Methylacidimicrobium sp. AP8: one gene and its partner. The protein of the gene in region 1 binds, or shares a complex with, the protein of each later gene. Links are inferred from orthologs where the notes say so. Each region holds a gene or a part of one and is shown on either strand. Other genes may lie near its edges.

Region 1 (7,399 bases):
GCGACATCGTCGAATAGGCGAGCACCCGCTTGATGTCGTTCTGCTGCGTAGCGATCAAAGCCGCCACCAGCGCCGTCACTCCGCCGGTCCAGGCGATGACCGAAAGAGCCTCGGGGGAGAGCTCGAGGACAAAGAAGATGCGGCAGAGCATGTAAACGCCGGCTGCCACCATCGTGGCCGCATGGATAAGCGCAGAGACGGGAGTCGGGCCTTCCATCGCATCGGGAAGCCAGACATGCAGGGGTATTTGCGCCGATTTCCCGATGCAGCCGCAAAAGAGAAGGAGGGCCGCCGCCGTCGCCAGCGGATTCCCGGCCAGTCCGTGCGCTGCTCCGGGGTCGAAGGCGACGGTCCCGCAGGTCGCCCAGAAGGTCAAAATTCCCAGGAGGAATCCGAAGTCACCCACTCGGTTCGCCAGGAACGCCTTTCGGGCGGCATCCGCCGCCGAGTTCTTCTCGAACCAGAAGCCGATAAGCAGATAGGAGCTTACGCCCACGAGCTCCCAAAAGATGTACATCATGATGAAATTCGTCGAAACGACGATCCCGATCATGGAAGCCAAAAAAAGGGAGAGCTCGCCGAAGAACCGGGCCCTGCCCGGATCTTCCGCCATGTAGCCGATCGAATAGACGTGGATCAGAAAGGCGACCCCGGTCACCATAAGCAGCATCAGGCGCGCCAGCGGGTCGAGGGTCATTCCGATCTCGATTCGGAGCCCGGGCAGATCGATCCAGGAAAGCGCGGCGGGCGGCTCGACCTTCCCGAGGGCGATGCCCAAGGCGGTCAAGAAGGTGACCAAGCTCGCCGCAAGGGAAACGCCTTGGCTGAGCCGGGGATAGGGCCGGAGTGCAACCCAGACGAGCAACGCCGAAGCCAGGGGGGCCAGTAGAAGCAGCCACGCCATAAGCGATGGGAATCGGAGGATTAAAATTTCAGAGCGGTGATCTCTTCGGCCTTTGTCGTCCGCTTCATCCGGTAGAGGGATACGAGAAGCGCCAGACCGACGGCGACCTCGACGGCGGCCACGGTTATGACAAAAAAGACGAGCGCTTGCCCTTCGGAGTGCTGGGAAAACCGGCTGAAGGCCACCAGCGAGAGGTTTGCGGCGTTGAGCATGATCTCCAAGCACATGTACATAATGAGCAGATCCCTCCGTATGATGACCCCCGCCAAGCCGACGGCGAAGAGCAACCCGCTTAAGACCAGATAGTGACCAAGAGTAGGCGCGCCCATCTCCGCTTAACTCTCCTTTTTCTACACGTCCTTCTTGCTCAGCACGATCACCCCCACCATGGCGATCAGGAGAAGCAGGCCAACCGCCTCGAAGGGAAGCACATAGGCTCCGAAGAGCAGATGCCCGATGCTCGCCGCATCATTCCCTTCCGCGGCGCGCGCCCCGGTCGTCTCCCAAGCGGACGAGGGGATGGCCCTCCAGAAGCCCACCCCGAGGAGGACGAGAGTGAGCAGACCGGCCCCGACACCGAGCGGTCGGAGCGGAGCCTGCTCCTCGGACTTTAGATCGAGGAGCATGATGATGAAAAGGAAGAGCACCATGACGGCTCCCGCATAGACCCACACTTGGACCGCCGCGAGGAAGTAGGCCCCCAGGAGGCCGAAGAGTCCGGCCAGAGCGAGAATCATGGTGACCAAGCTCAACGCCGAAGCCACCGGGCTCCGGTTGAGGACAACCGCCGCCGCGCTCCCCAGGAGCACGATGGCCGCAAACCAAAACAAAAATCCTTCCATCGTTTCTTTCCGACTGTTCCGTGGTTAGCGACTCTCCACAGAAAAGCAAGAGTGATTCCGAAAAACCCTCCGCTTTCCAGGGATGCGCATTCGCCGCCGCATTCGGCCTATTTATCGGCCCACTTCCGGATCGGCAACGGCAGGATCCCCCCCATTTCATAAAGCTTGGCTTTATCATGGAGGAGCTCACTGCGGCTGCGGCCGTTGAGCGAGTAGTACTGCGGCAGGAGAAAAATCGCCTCCTCGGGGCAGACCTCCTCGCAGTAGCCGCAAAAGATACACCGCGTCATGTCGATCCAGAACTCCTCGGGAGCCTTCTCCACTTTGGCGTAAGGGGAATCTTCCGGGATCTCCCCCGGCACGATCCGAATGGCCCGAGGAGGACAGATGAACTCGCAGAGCTGGCAGCTCACGCATTTTTCCCGCCCCTCCTCGTCCTTCACCAATACCGGCGCCCCCCGGTATCCGGGCGGGATCGGAGGCCGCTCCTCGGGGTATTGCAGGGTGACGCGCGTTTTCCCCGTAAGCCGATCCACGAAGTGGCGCCATGTGACCTTCAATCCTTCCCAGAATCCGGGAAGAAAGAGCCGCTCCGCCCAAGACAGTTCCGGCCTCCGAACGACGATCATAGCCCTACTCTACCGGCAAACGCCCTTCTGTCAGACTTTTTTCTTTTCCTGCCGGACTAGACAGATCCATGATAAGGATATGAAGTATCGTCGTCTAGCGCAGACAGGACAAAACGTTTCCGAGGTCGGCTTCGGCGTCTGGACGCTTTCGACTGGCTGGTGGGGGAAATACACCGAAGAGGAAGCGCTCGCGTTTTTGCATCGGGCGCTCGACCTTGGAATTAACTTTTTCGATACGGCGGACGTCTACGGATACGGATACGGAGAAGAGCTGCTCGGGAAGGCTTTCGCCAAGGACCAACGGGAGGTGGTGATCGCGACCAAGGTCGGGTACGACTTCACGGGCAGCAACCGGGGTCACAGCCAGCGTGAGCTTCCCCACAATTTTTCCGAGCGCTTCCTCCGCCAGGCCGTAGAAAACTCCTTGCGTCGCCTCCGCCGGGAGACGATCGACAACCTTCAGCTTCACAACATCCGGATGGAGCACGTTGTAGACGACGATATCTGGGAGCTTCTCGAAGCGCTCCGCCGGGAAGGGAAAATCCGCTCCTATGGAATCGCGCTCGGGCCCGCGATCGGCTGGCTCTATGAAGGGATCGAGGCGCTTCGACGCCGTCGCCCGCACGTGGTCCAGCACATCTACAACCTCCTCGAGCCCTTCCCCGGCCGGCCGCTCATGGATGCGGCACCAGACGCGAGCCCCCGTTTTCTGGTGCGTGTTCCCCACTCGAGCGGACTGTTGGAAGGAAAATATACGGCTGCCACGACCTTCCCGAAGGGAGACCATCGGAATCATCGGCCGGCGCACTGGCTTCCGAACGGGCTGAAAAAGGTCGAGCAGCTTCGCTTTTTGGAACGACCCGGCAGGACATTGGGGCAAGCGGCTCTGCAATGGATTCTCCAAGAGCCGCGTGTCCTCTCTTGCTTGCCCAATATCTATACCATGGACCAGCTTGAGGAATTCGCCGGAGCTTCCGACGCTCCTCCCCTATCCCGGGCCGAGCTCGAACGCATCGACGCGCTTATCGCCGCCAACTTCGGGATGGAAGAGCCTCCGGAAGCCTACAAAGGCACGATGACCCCGGCGATGTCCGCATAGGCGTCCTATCCGACGGCTCCGGCTCGATTATCCCCTCGTCGGCGGCGTCGCCGCCGCCCTCTCTTCCGAGACCGCAGCCGGAGGCGCGTTCAAGCGTCGCTCCCGATGAGCGAAGTAGAGGTTCCGGATATAGGGGATCCAGGTGAAGAGGTAGGCGAAGACGAAGACCGAGTCTCTTCGGGAAAGCGCATAGATCAAGAGCAGCAATGACCCGCCCAGGCTGCAGTACCAAAAAGCCAACGGGACGACGACCGTTCGCTTCCGCTCCGTAGCCAGCCACTGAATGACGAAGCGTATAAAGAAGAGGAGGTTGCCTGTCCAGCCGACGACCTTCATCACACTCCAGTGCACTCCCAGCCAGGAGTTGTCCGCCAAGAAGAGCCCGCTCATTTCCCTTTTCCTTCCTTCTACCCGGCCTCTCGCCCTGGTTCGGGGCATCCCGCATCCAACGCCGCAGCCCGAAGCACTTCCTTTTCCCGCAAGGCGAATGCCTCATCAGGCACTACCGGGTCTAATCGTTCACTCCACGGATGCCTCACCGTTATCCAAGAGCGGCATCCGCCGAACCTGCGATCCCATGGACACGCCACTTTACTGCTCCGGAAGATCCGCAGCATCAACAGATGCAGCCCCTCTTTCTTCCCGAAGGCGAACCTCTCTCGAAGCAGCCCTTCCTCCCAGAGCTGAAAACCCGCAAGCCGGCGGACGGTCTCCCAATCGACCAAAAATCGGGACCAGAGCAGCTTGGCTACGAATTGCAGCTCCACCACCTCCTCCCTCTCCCCTCGTTCGTCCGGTGCCGCCAGGAAGCGAAATTCCGGACGGATCTTTTCGCGCTGCGCATGAAACCGAGTCGGGAAAAGCCAGAAATCGGGATAATCGGCTGCGAACCCGCGGCGTCCTTCGGCTATGCCGCCCTTCCGAAGGACGAAGATTTGCCATCCCTGCCCCAAAGCCTGAACGACCGGCGCCGCCTCTTTAAGAGCGGGCCATCCGCTTTTCCGAGCCGGGGGAATATCGTCGGCGGCCAAGGTCTCCTTCTCCTCCCTCCCTCAAGTTTTCTCCGGGAAAAGCCAGCGTGCGGCAACGATAAAAATAGAGCACGCCGGAGGCGAAGGTGGTCGCTACCGCCAGCCAGAGGAACACAGTCACAGGGACCTGCAACATCGCCCCGGCTGCTTGCCTCCCCCCCGCCAGTTCGGTCACGGTCATCTGCCCGAGCGCCAACAGAACGCAGAGCATTTGCGCCAGGGTCTTCCATTTCCCGGACGGTGAGGCCGCAAGAATCGCGCCTCGGGACGCCATCAATGCGCGCAGACCGGTAACCAAAAACTCCCGAGCGATGATGACGACAACGGCCCAGAGCGGAACCGCTCCCCGCTCTAGCAGAACCAAAAAGGCTGCGGAGATGAAAATCTTATCGGCGAGAGGATCGAGGAGCTTCCCCAAATCGCTGACGAGATTGTGCTTCCGCGCAATCCAACCGTCGACCCAGTCCGTGAGGCTGCCGATAGCGAAAAGACCCAGCGCCGTCGTGGCGGAGTAGGCCCAAGGCACGCTGACATCCGCGACGAAGAGGCCGCAAATGCAGAGCCGGGCCAGGCTGATCCGGTTCGGGAGATTCCAGTGTTTGGCCGTTGCCACCGCGTTACGCAGTAAGCCCCCGATGCACCTCCACGGGCAAGAGAAACCTGCCGCCGGGCGGACAAGAAAGAATTAGACGTCGCTCCCCGCCGACGTAAACTTCGATTTGGTGAAACGCGCGATCGTCTGGCTCGCCTGGTTGCTCGCCGCCGTTCCGGCATGGAGCATCGACGTGAACCCCAGCAAGAACACCCATCCGAACATCATCGACCAGACGCCGAGGCGGCATTGGAGTCTTTTTTCCTTTCGCTTCGGAGACCCGAAAAGGATCGAGAAGGCGAACCAGGTGAATGTGCGCAACTTGGAGGCACGTTTGCAGGTCGACCGGAATCCGTTTTCGCTCGCCATGCTGCATGATCGGCTCGACTCTGCTACCATACGGCTCACCTTCCAGGTGTTCAACAAGGGGAAGCGGACCTATTCATTGACCTTTCCCAACGCCCAACGCTACGATTTCGTCTTGCGGGACGCAGCCAACCAGCCGCTCTATGTCTGGTCGGCGGATAAAGAGTTTCTTCCTGTGGAAGGGATGTCGATGCTCGACCCGGGTGACTATCTGACGTTCACCGACGTCCTGCCGATCCAGGATCTCGACCGCCCGCTTTCTCCGGGAATCTATCGCATCGAGATGACGCTGGCCGGCTATCCGGGCGTCACGGCAGCCACCAACCTCACTGTGGTGCCTTAGCCGCCGACCCCGCCCCTTCCGTACATCCCCTCCCAGTGGGTCCGGCGGGAGTCGAACCCGCATCCAAGGGATTATGAGTCCCCTGCTCTACCTATTGAGCTACAGACCCTCTTGCGGGATCCCGCAAGGCCGGGCCGTTTAGTTCCTCTTCTCGGGCTCGGACCGCCGGCCTTCCCGCGTCTTAACGACCGTAATGGCGGCTCCCTCTTCTTTCGCCCGGTCGGGAGGGCTTAAGACCACCCGCTCCCCCGCCTGGATGCCGGACAGAATCTCTACTTTGTATCCGTCGTTGTTCCCAAGATCAACCTTCCGGAGATGACATCGATCGGACGCATCGACGACGACGACATAACGACCGTCGGCGCGCTCGAAGACCGTATTGACCGGCAGCGTGAAAGCTGCTCGACTGGGCACCTGGAAGCTGACCACTACGTAGAGCCCCGGCAAGAGCTTCTGATCGGGATTAGGCAAATCGACCTCGGTGAGCAGGGTGCGGGAGGCCGACTCGAGCCCCATCGCGGTGCGGACGACCAGACCATTCCGAATCTCGTTCGGCATTTCCGGGATCATCACCTTCGCCGCCATCCCCTCCTTGACCGCCAAGGCATAGGCCTGCGGGACAGCGACGTAGATGCGCAAAAGGGAAATTTCCGCTATCCGGAAGAGCTGCCGCAACGCCCCGAAGGGAAATTCGCCTTGGCCGGCGACCAGGGTTCCGACGTCGATGTTTCGAGCCGTGATCACTCCCGAAAAGGGGGCGGTGACCTTCTCGAACTTTTGCCATTCGAGCCACCGGTTGAGCTCCGCTATGGCGGCTTCATAGCCGGTACGCTGGACATCATATTCTTCCTGCGAGACGGCCCTGGTGCGCACGAGCGCCTTCCAGCGCTCGTAGTTGATTCGGGCGATATCGGCCTTCGCTCTCAGGTTGGATACCGTCTGGTCGACTTCCGGCGCGTCGATCTCGCAGAGCAGCTCGCCTTCCTGCACCCGCTCCCCGATATCATGGTACCATCTCTTGATATACCCGCTCACCCGTGCCCAGATCGGCGTTTCGTAAAAACCCTGCGTCGTGCCCGGCAACACCAAGGGGAAGGAAGCCGGCGTCGGTTCCGGGGTGACCAGTTCCACATAGATCTTTCTTCCCTCCGCGACGACTCGTTGGAGAGCCATCCATTGGATTCCCCGCTTCGCCATCCCGACTGCCAAGAGGAGAATCAAGAACGCGGCTGCGAGCCACCCGGGATGCCGCTTTCCTGCCAAGCGGACCACGAACTTGGCAACGCGGCCCCACACGGCCGGAAGCGCGCCCCGCCGCCAGGGGGGCATAAAGCGGAGGAGGATCCGCCGGGGGGAGGATGGGTCTTTTCGCAACGTGTCTCCTTTTTCCTATCGACCGCTTCTCGGCTTACGGCTTCTAATCGAAACGAACACGGCCGGCACGAAGATCAAGGTGCCGACGGTCGCCAGGGCTAGTCCTCCGATGACCGCACGCCCCAGGGGAGCGTACTGCTCTCCGCCCTCCGCCGCTCCCAGCGCCATCGGAAGCATCCCCACGATCATCGCACCGGCCGTCATCAGGACCGGCCGCAG
Region 2 (4,982 bases), 360 kb from region 1 along the record:
CTGCGGGGAAGGGGTGGCGCCGGGTTCCCGACGGGCACCAAGTGGGGCTTCATCGACCACACGAAGAACCGGAAGCCGGTCTACCTGCTCTGCAACGCGGACGAATCCGAGCCCGGAACCTTCAAGGACCGCCAGATCATCTATAAGGATCCCCACCAGCTGATCGAGGGGATGATCATCTCCTGCTATGCCAATCGCGCCCACCTGGGCTACATCTACATCCGCGGCGAGATGGCGCGGGGGGCCAAGATCCTGGAGCGGGCGCTGGCGGAGGCCCGCGAGAGGAACTTCCTGGGAGCCAACATTCTCGGCAGCGGGTACGATCTCGAGATCTTCGTCTTCCGGGGTGCCGGCGCCTACATCTGCGGCGAGGAGACGGGCTTGATCGAATCGCTTGAGGGGAAGCGGGCGTATCCGCGGATCAAGCCGCCGTATTTCCCGGCCGCGTTGGGCCTCTATCTCTGTCCGACGATCGTCAACAACGTCGAGACCCTCTGCCACGTGAAGCATATCGTGGAGATGGGCGGCGCGGAGTACGCCAAGATCGGCACTCCGAACAACACGGGCACCCGGATCTGGTGTGTGAGCGGCGACGTCCGCCGGCCCGGCTACTTCGAGTACGACTGCGGAGCGATCACGATGGGCGAGCTGCTCTACGACGTCTGCGGCGGCATCCGCGACGGCAACCGCCTCAAGGCGTTGATTCCCGGCGGCTCCTCGGCCAAGGTGCTGCGCGCGGGCGAGGTCTACCGGATCCGCCGCAAGAACGCCGCGGGAGAGACCGAGGAGGTCGAGATGCGGCTCGAGGATCTCCCCCTCGACTTCGATACGATCGCGGCGGCGGGGTCGATGTCGGGCTCGGGTGGGATCATCGTGATGGACCATACCCGCGACGTCGTGGAGTGCCTTCGGAACCTTTCCGCTTTCTACGCCCACGAGTCGTGCGGGCAGTGCACGCCGTGCCGGGAAGGGGCCCTCTGGATGCGCAAGGTCCTCGACCGGATGGCCGAAGGCAAGGGGAGGCCCGAGGACCCGCAGCTTTTGCTCGACCTGGCCGGCCAGATCGCCGGACGCACCATTTGCGCGTTCGGGGAGGCGTGCTCCTGGCCGGTGGAGAGCTTCGTGAGCAAGTTCCGGGAAGAGTTCGAAAGCAAGGCGGCAGCCGGCGAGGAGATCGGCCGCCTGGAGGCCGTCCATTGACCCGGCTCCGCCACCGAGAAGAACCATGGCCTTGATCAAAAATCCGTTCGATCACGATTTGCCGCCGGCCGACGCCCGGCCGGTGCCCGTTCAGCTCGACGGCCAGTGGGTGGAGGTCCCCGCCGGGCTCAACGTGATCGAGGTGGCCCGCCGCTTCGGCAAGCTGATCCCCCACTACTGCTACCACCCCAAGCTTTCCATCGCGGGTAACTGCCGGATGTGCCTCTTCGAGATGGGCACGCCCAAGCTCGGCCCCGACCGGAAGCCGGTCCTCGACGGCGAGGGGCGGCCGGTGCTCCAGTGGATGCCGCGGCCGCAGATCGCTTGCGCGACTACCGCCTTTCCCGGACTCGGGATCCGGACGAGCTCCCCGCTGGTCGAGTCCTGCCAGAAAGGAGTGATGGAGTTCCTGCTGGCGAACCATCCGCTCGATTGCCCGATCTGCGACCAGGCGGGCGAGTGCAAGCTCCAGGAGTTTGCCTTCGATTACGGCAAGGGCCGGAGCCGGTTCGTGGAGGACAAGGTCCGGAAGCCGAAGCGGGTCGACATCGGCCCCCGGATCGTCCTCGACGACGAGCGGTGCATCCTCTGCACGCGCTGCATCCGTTTCGCCCGGGAGATCGCGGGTGATGACTGCCTGGGGATCACCGAGCGCGGCGGGGTCAGCCGGCTCGCGATCCACCCGCAGAAGCGGTTTACGAGCGACTACTCGCTCAACACGGTGGACATCTGCCCGGTCGGAGCCCTCACCTCCAAAGATTTCCGGTTCCGGATGCGCGTCTGGTTCCTGAAGGAGACCAAGAGCATCTGCGTCGACTGCGCCACCGGCTGCAACGTGACGATCGGCAGCCGGGAAGGGATCGTCTACCGCTTGACCCCGCGGGTCAACGAAGCGGTCAACTCCCACTGGATGTGCGACCAGGGGCGTCTGGGCTTCCATTACATCCATAGCAAGCAGCGGGTCCTCGAGCCGGCCCGGCGGGAGGAGAACCAGCTCTTTCCGGGCGAGTGGTCGTTTCTCCTGGCGCAGGCGGCCGAAGCCCTGCGCAGGCTGGAGCCCGGCACGCTCGCGATTTTAGCCTCCGCCCGGCTGACCAACGAGGAGCTCTTCCTGGTCCGGTGCCTGCGCGACCTCCTCGGCGGTCCGGCGGTGCTCACCGAGGTCGTTCCGCGGAAGGGGCAGGCCGACGGCCTGCTGCGCAGCGACGACCTCAACCCGAACAGCCGGGGCGCGCGGCTCCTCGAGATCGGGAGCGGCGGCGAACGGCTCCCGGAGCTACGCCGGCGCATCGAGGAAGGAACGGTCAAGGGGCTCTTCTGCCTCCACGAGGATGCGGTCGCCGCCGGTTTGCCCGAAGAGGGCCTGGAGAAGCTCTCCGTCCTCCTCTGGCAAGGCCTGCTTGCGGACAAGACCTACGAAAAGGCCCACTGGGTCCTCCCGGGCGCCTCCTTCGCCGAAAAGAGCGGCTCGATGGTGAACCGGGCCGGCCGCGTCCAGCGGCTCGGGCGGGCGATCCCGCCACCGGGGCGCGCCCGGGAAGACCTCTGGATCCTCCGGTCGCTCCTCCTCGCCTTGGGGGGGGAGGATCCCGGCGCGAGCAGTGCCGAGATCTTCGCGAAGATGGCTGCGGCGGTGCCCGCCTTCGGCGGCCTGAGCTGGGCGGGTCTGGGAGACCAGGGACATCCGCTCCCCGGAGACGCGCGCTAGGAATTGGCCATGGAAGCCACGCTCGCCGTCTTTCTCGTCAGCACGCTGGTCAAGATCTTCCTGGTGGTCGCCGTCCTCCTGGGGTTGGTCGCCTACGCCGTCCTGGCGGAAAGAAAGGTAAGCGCGGCCATTCAGGACCGGATCGGGCCGAACCGGGTAGGACTTCCCTTCCTTCAGGCGCGCCTGGCGGGGCTCGGGCAGCCGCTGGCCGATGCCTTCAAGCTCATGCTCAAGGAGCAGTTCGTTCCGGGACACGTGCGGAGCTTCTACTACAATCTGGCCCCGATCCTCTCGTTCCTTCCGGCCCTACTGACGGTCTGCGTGATCCCGTTCGCCGGAGTCGATCCGATCCGCTTTCCCGGCCTCTCCGTCGAGATCCCCCAGCCCGGGGTGATCGCCAACGTCGGGATCGGCGCCCTTTTCCTCTTTGCGGTCACCTCGCTGGCGGTCTACGGGATCGTGCTCGCGGGCTGGTCGTCCAACTCAAAGTACGCGTTCCTCGGGGGGATCCGCTCAAGCGCCCAGATGATCTCCTATGAAGTCGCCCTCGGCTTCTCCGCGGTCCCCGTCTTCCTGATTTCCGGGGCCTTGAGCCTGCCCAAGATCGTCGAGTTTCAGATCGAGCGCGGCTGGTTCCTCCTGCCTTTTGCGGGGAAGCACCTGGATTGGCACCTCCTTCTCTTCTGGCCGTTTCTGCTCCTCTCCTCATTGATCTTCCTGGTCACCCTCTTCGCGGAGACCAACCGAGCTCCGTTCGACCTCCCGGAGAGCGAGCAGGAGCTCGTGGGCGGGTACAACACCGAGTACGGCGGCATGCGCTTCGGGATGTTCTTCCTGGGCGAATATGCGGCGCTCATCTCCGCCAGCGGGCTCTTCGTCACCCTTTTCCTGGGAGGCTGGAGCCTCCCCTTCGGCTGGCTGGGAACGGCCTCCTCGGTCGGCACCTTTCTCCTCCAGGCGCTCGTCTTCCTGGTCAAGGTCTGCCTGCTCGTCTTCTTCTTCATGTGGATCCGCTGGACCTTGCCGCGCTTCCGCTACGACCAGGTGATGGCGCTCGGCTGGAAGATCCTGCTGCCGATCTCGATGGCCAACATCGTGGTCGTGGCCGTCCTGATTGCCGTCTTCGGCGGCGCGGTCTGACCGGCGGCCGGATCATCGCCGGTCCGCGGCTCCGACCCGCTCCGGCCGGGGCAACCGCCAGGCGGACCAGAGGCGCAGGTAATCCTCCCGGGTCAGGACCACCAGCTCCGGCCTCCCGCGGGGATCGAGCCAGCGGAGCAGCTCGACGATCTCCTCTTTCCGTAGCGCCAGGCATCCGGACGTAGGGACCCGCTCGCCGTATCGTCCGTGGAGGAAGATCGCGCTGCCGGCGCCGGGCCGACTATCCGGGTAGTTGTGCTCGACGGCGATCATCCATTCGAGCACCGGGTCCTCGATCCGGAGCCTCTCCTGCGCAAACCACTCCGGCGGATCCTCTGCGGCGGGAACGGTGACCAGGTGGTTGTAGTGGGGAAGCTCGGGGTTCTCGATCCAAGCATCCCGTTCCGATTTCCGGTGGTAGAGCTTCCACTTGGCCCCCGCGGGCAAAGAGGGAGCGGTTCCCAGGACCAGCCCGATCCGGAAGCGGCCCGCCGGGGTCCGGCCGTCCCCCTCCTCCTTCTGGAGGCCGGGCTGCGGTGGATGCAAGCCGATGCCCCAGGCGACTCCGTTGCGGCCGAGGAGTACAGGGATCGCCTCTCCCTTCTGCTGCCACCGGCCGCCGGGAAGAGTCCGCTGCCAGCGGGAAAGCCGGCCTTGCCAGGATGCGGCCTCGGGAACCAGTACGATTACGCGCTGCTCGAGGCGAAACGGCCAGAGGAGGAGCGATCGCCAGAGCCAGACGCCTCCGATCACGATCCCGAGGAGGAGCGCCGCGAAGGCCGTCCGGCGGAGCGGGCCGGCGGACGGCAGCCATGGAGGGAGCCTCATCCCGTGCGGTGGAAGAGGAGGGCGAGCCGGCGGACCTTCTCCCTGTCGACCGGAGATTCGATGCCGCCCTCCTTCACGGAGCTCCCCACCAGGAAACCGTCGGCCG

Evidence for each region. Proteins that work in one complex are often made in the same cells at the same time.
Region 2: the proteins of MTHMO_RS10325 (region 1) and MTHMO_RS08690 are in contact, whole or in part, in a cryo-EM structure (PDB 7NYH), measured with the Escherichia coli proteins. The link is inferred for Methylacidimicrobium sp. AP8 from one-to-one orthologs.

The regions. Positions count from the first base shown.
Region 1 is NZ_LR797830.1:2,214,767-2,222,165, forward strand. What follows is about bases 1-2,697. They hold MTHMO_RS10325 (NADH-quinone oxidoreductase subunit J), read right to left. Parts: upstream 1,747-2,697; coding sequence 1,255-1,746; downstream 1-1,254. Other genes in these bases: nuoL (NADH-quinone oxidoreductase subunit L), read right to left, coding at 1-904; nuoK (NADH-quinone oxidoreductase subunit NuoK), read right to left, coding at 925-1,233; MTHMO_RS10330 (NADH-quinone oxidoreductase subunit I), read right to left, coding at 1,854-2,375; MTHMO_RS10335 (aldo/keto reductase), read left to right, coding at 2,455-2,697. Outside these bases: more of MTHMO_RS10335, read left to right, coding at 2,698-3,474; MTHMO_RS10340 (lipid-A-disaccharide synthase N-terminal domain-containing protein), read right to left, coding at 3,502-3,864; MTHMO_RS10345 (DUF1802 family protein), read right to left, coding at 3,882-4,505; pgsA (CDP-diacylglycerol--glycerol-3-phosphate 3-phosphatidyltransferase), read right to left, coding at 4,453-5,118; MTHMO_RS10355 (BsuPI-related putative proteinase inhibitor), read left to right, coding at 5,228-5,806; MTHMO_RS10365 (efflux RND transporter periplasmic adaptor subunit), read right to left, coding at 5,945-7,180; MTHMO_RS10370 (efflux RND transporter permease subunit), read right to left, coding at 7,196-7,399. UniProt on the Escherichia coli protein: NDH-1 shuttles electrons from NADH, via FMN and iron-sulfur (Fe-S) centers, to quinones in the respiratory chain. The immediate electron acceptor for the enzyme in this species is believed to be ubiquinone.
Region 2 is NZ_LR797830.1:1,855,948-1,860,929, reverse strand. What follows is about bases 2,075-4,982. They hold MTHMO_RS08690 (complex I subunit 1 family protein), read left to right. Parts: upstream 2,075-2,917; coding sequence 2,918-4,048; downstream 4,049-4,982. Other genes in these bases: MTHMO_RS08680 (BtpA/SgcQ family protein), read right to left, coding at 4,873-4,982; MTHMO_RS08685 (L,D-transpeptidase), read right to left, coding at 4,061-4,876; MTHMO_RS08695 (molybdopterin-dependent oxidoreductase), read left to right, coding at 2,075-2,908. In the rest of the region: NADH-quinone oxidoreductase subunit NuoF, read left to right, coding at 1-1,200; more of MTHMO_RS08695, read left to right, coding at 1,226-2,074. UniProt on the Escherichia coli protein: NDH-1 shuttles electrons from NADH, via FMN and iron-sulfur (Fe-S) centers, to quinones in the respiratory chain. The immediate electron acceptor for the enzyme in this species is believed to be ubiquinone.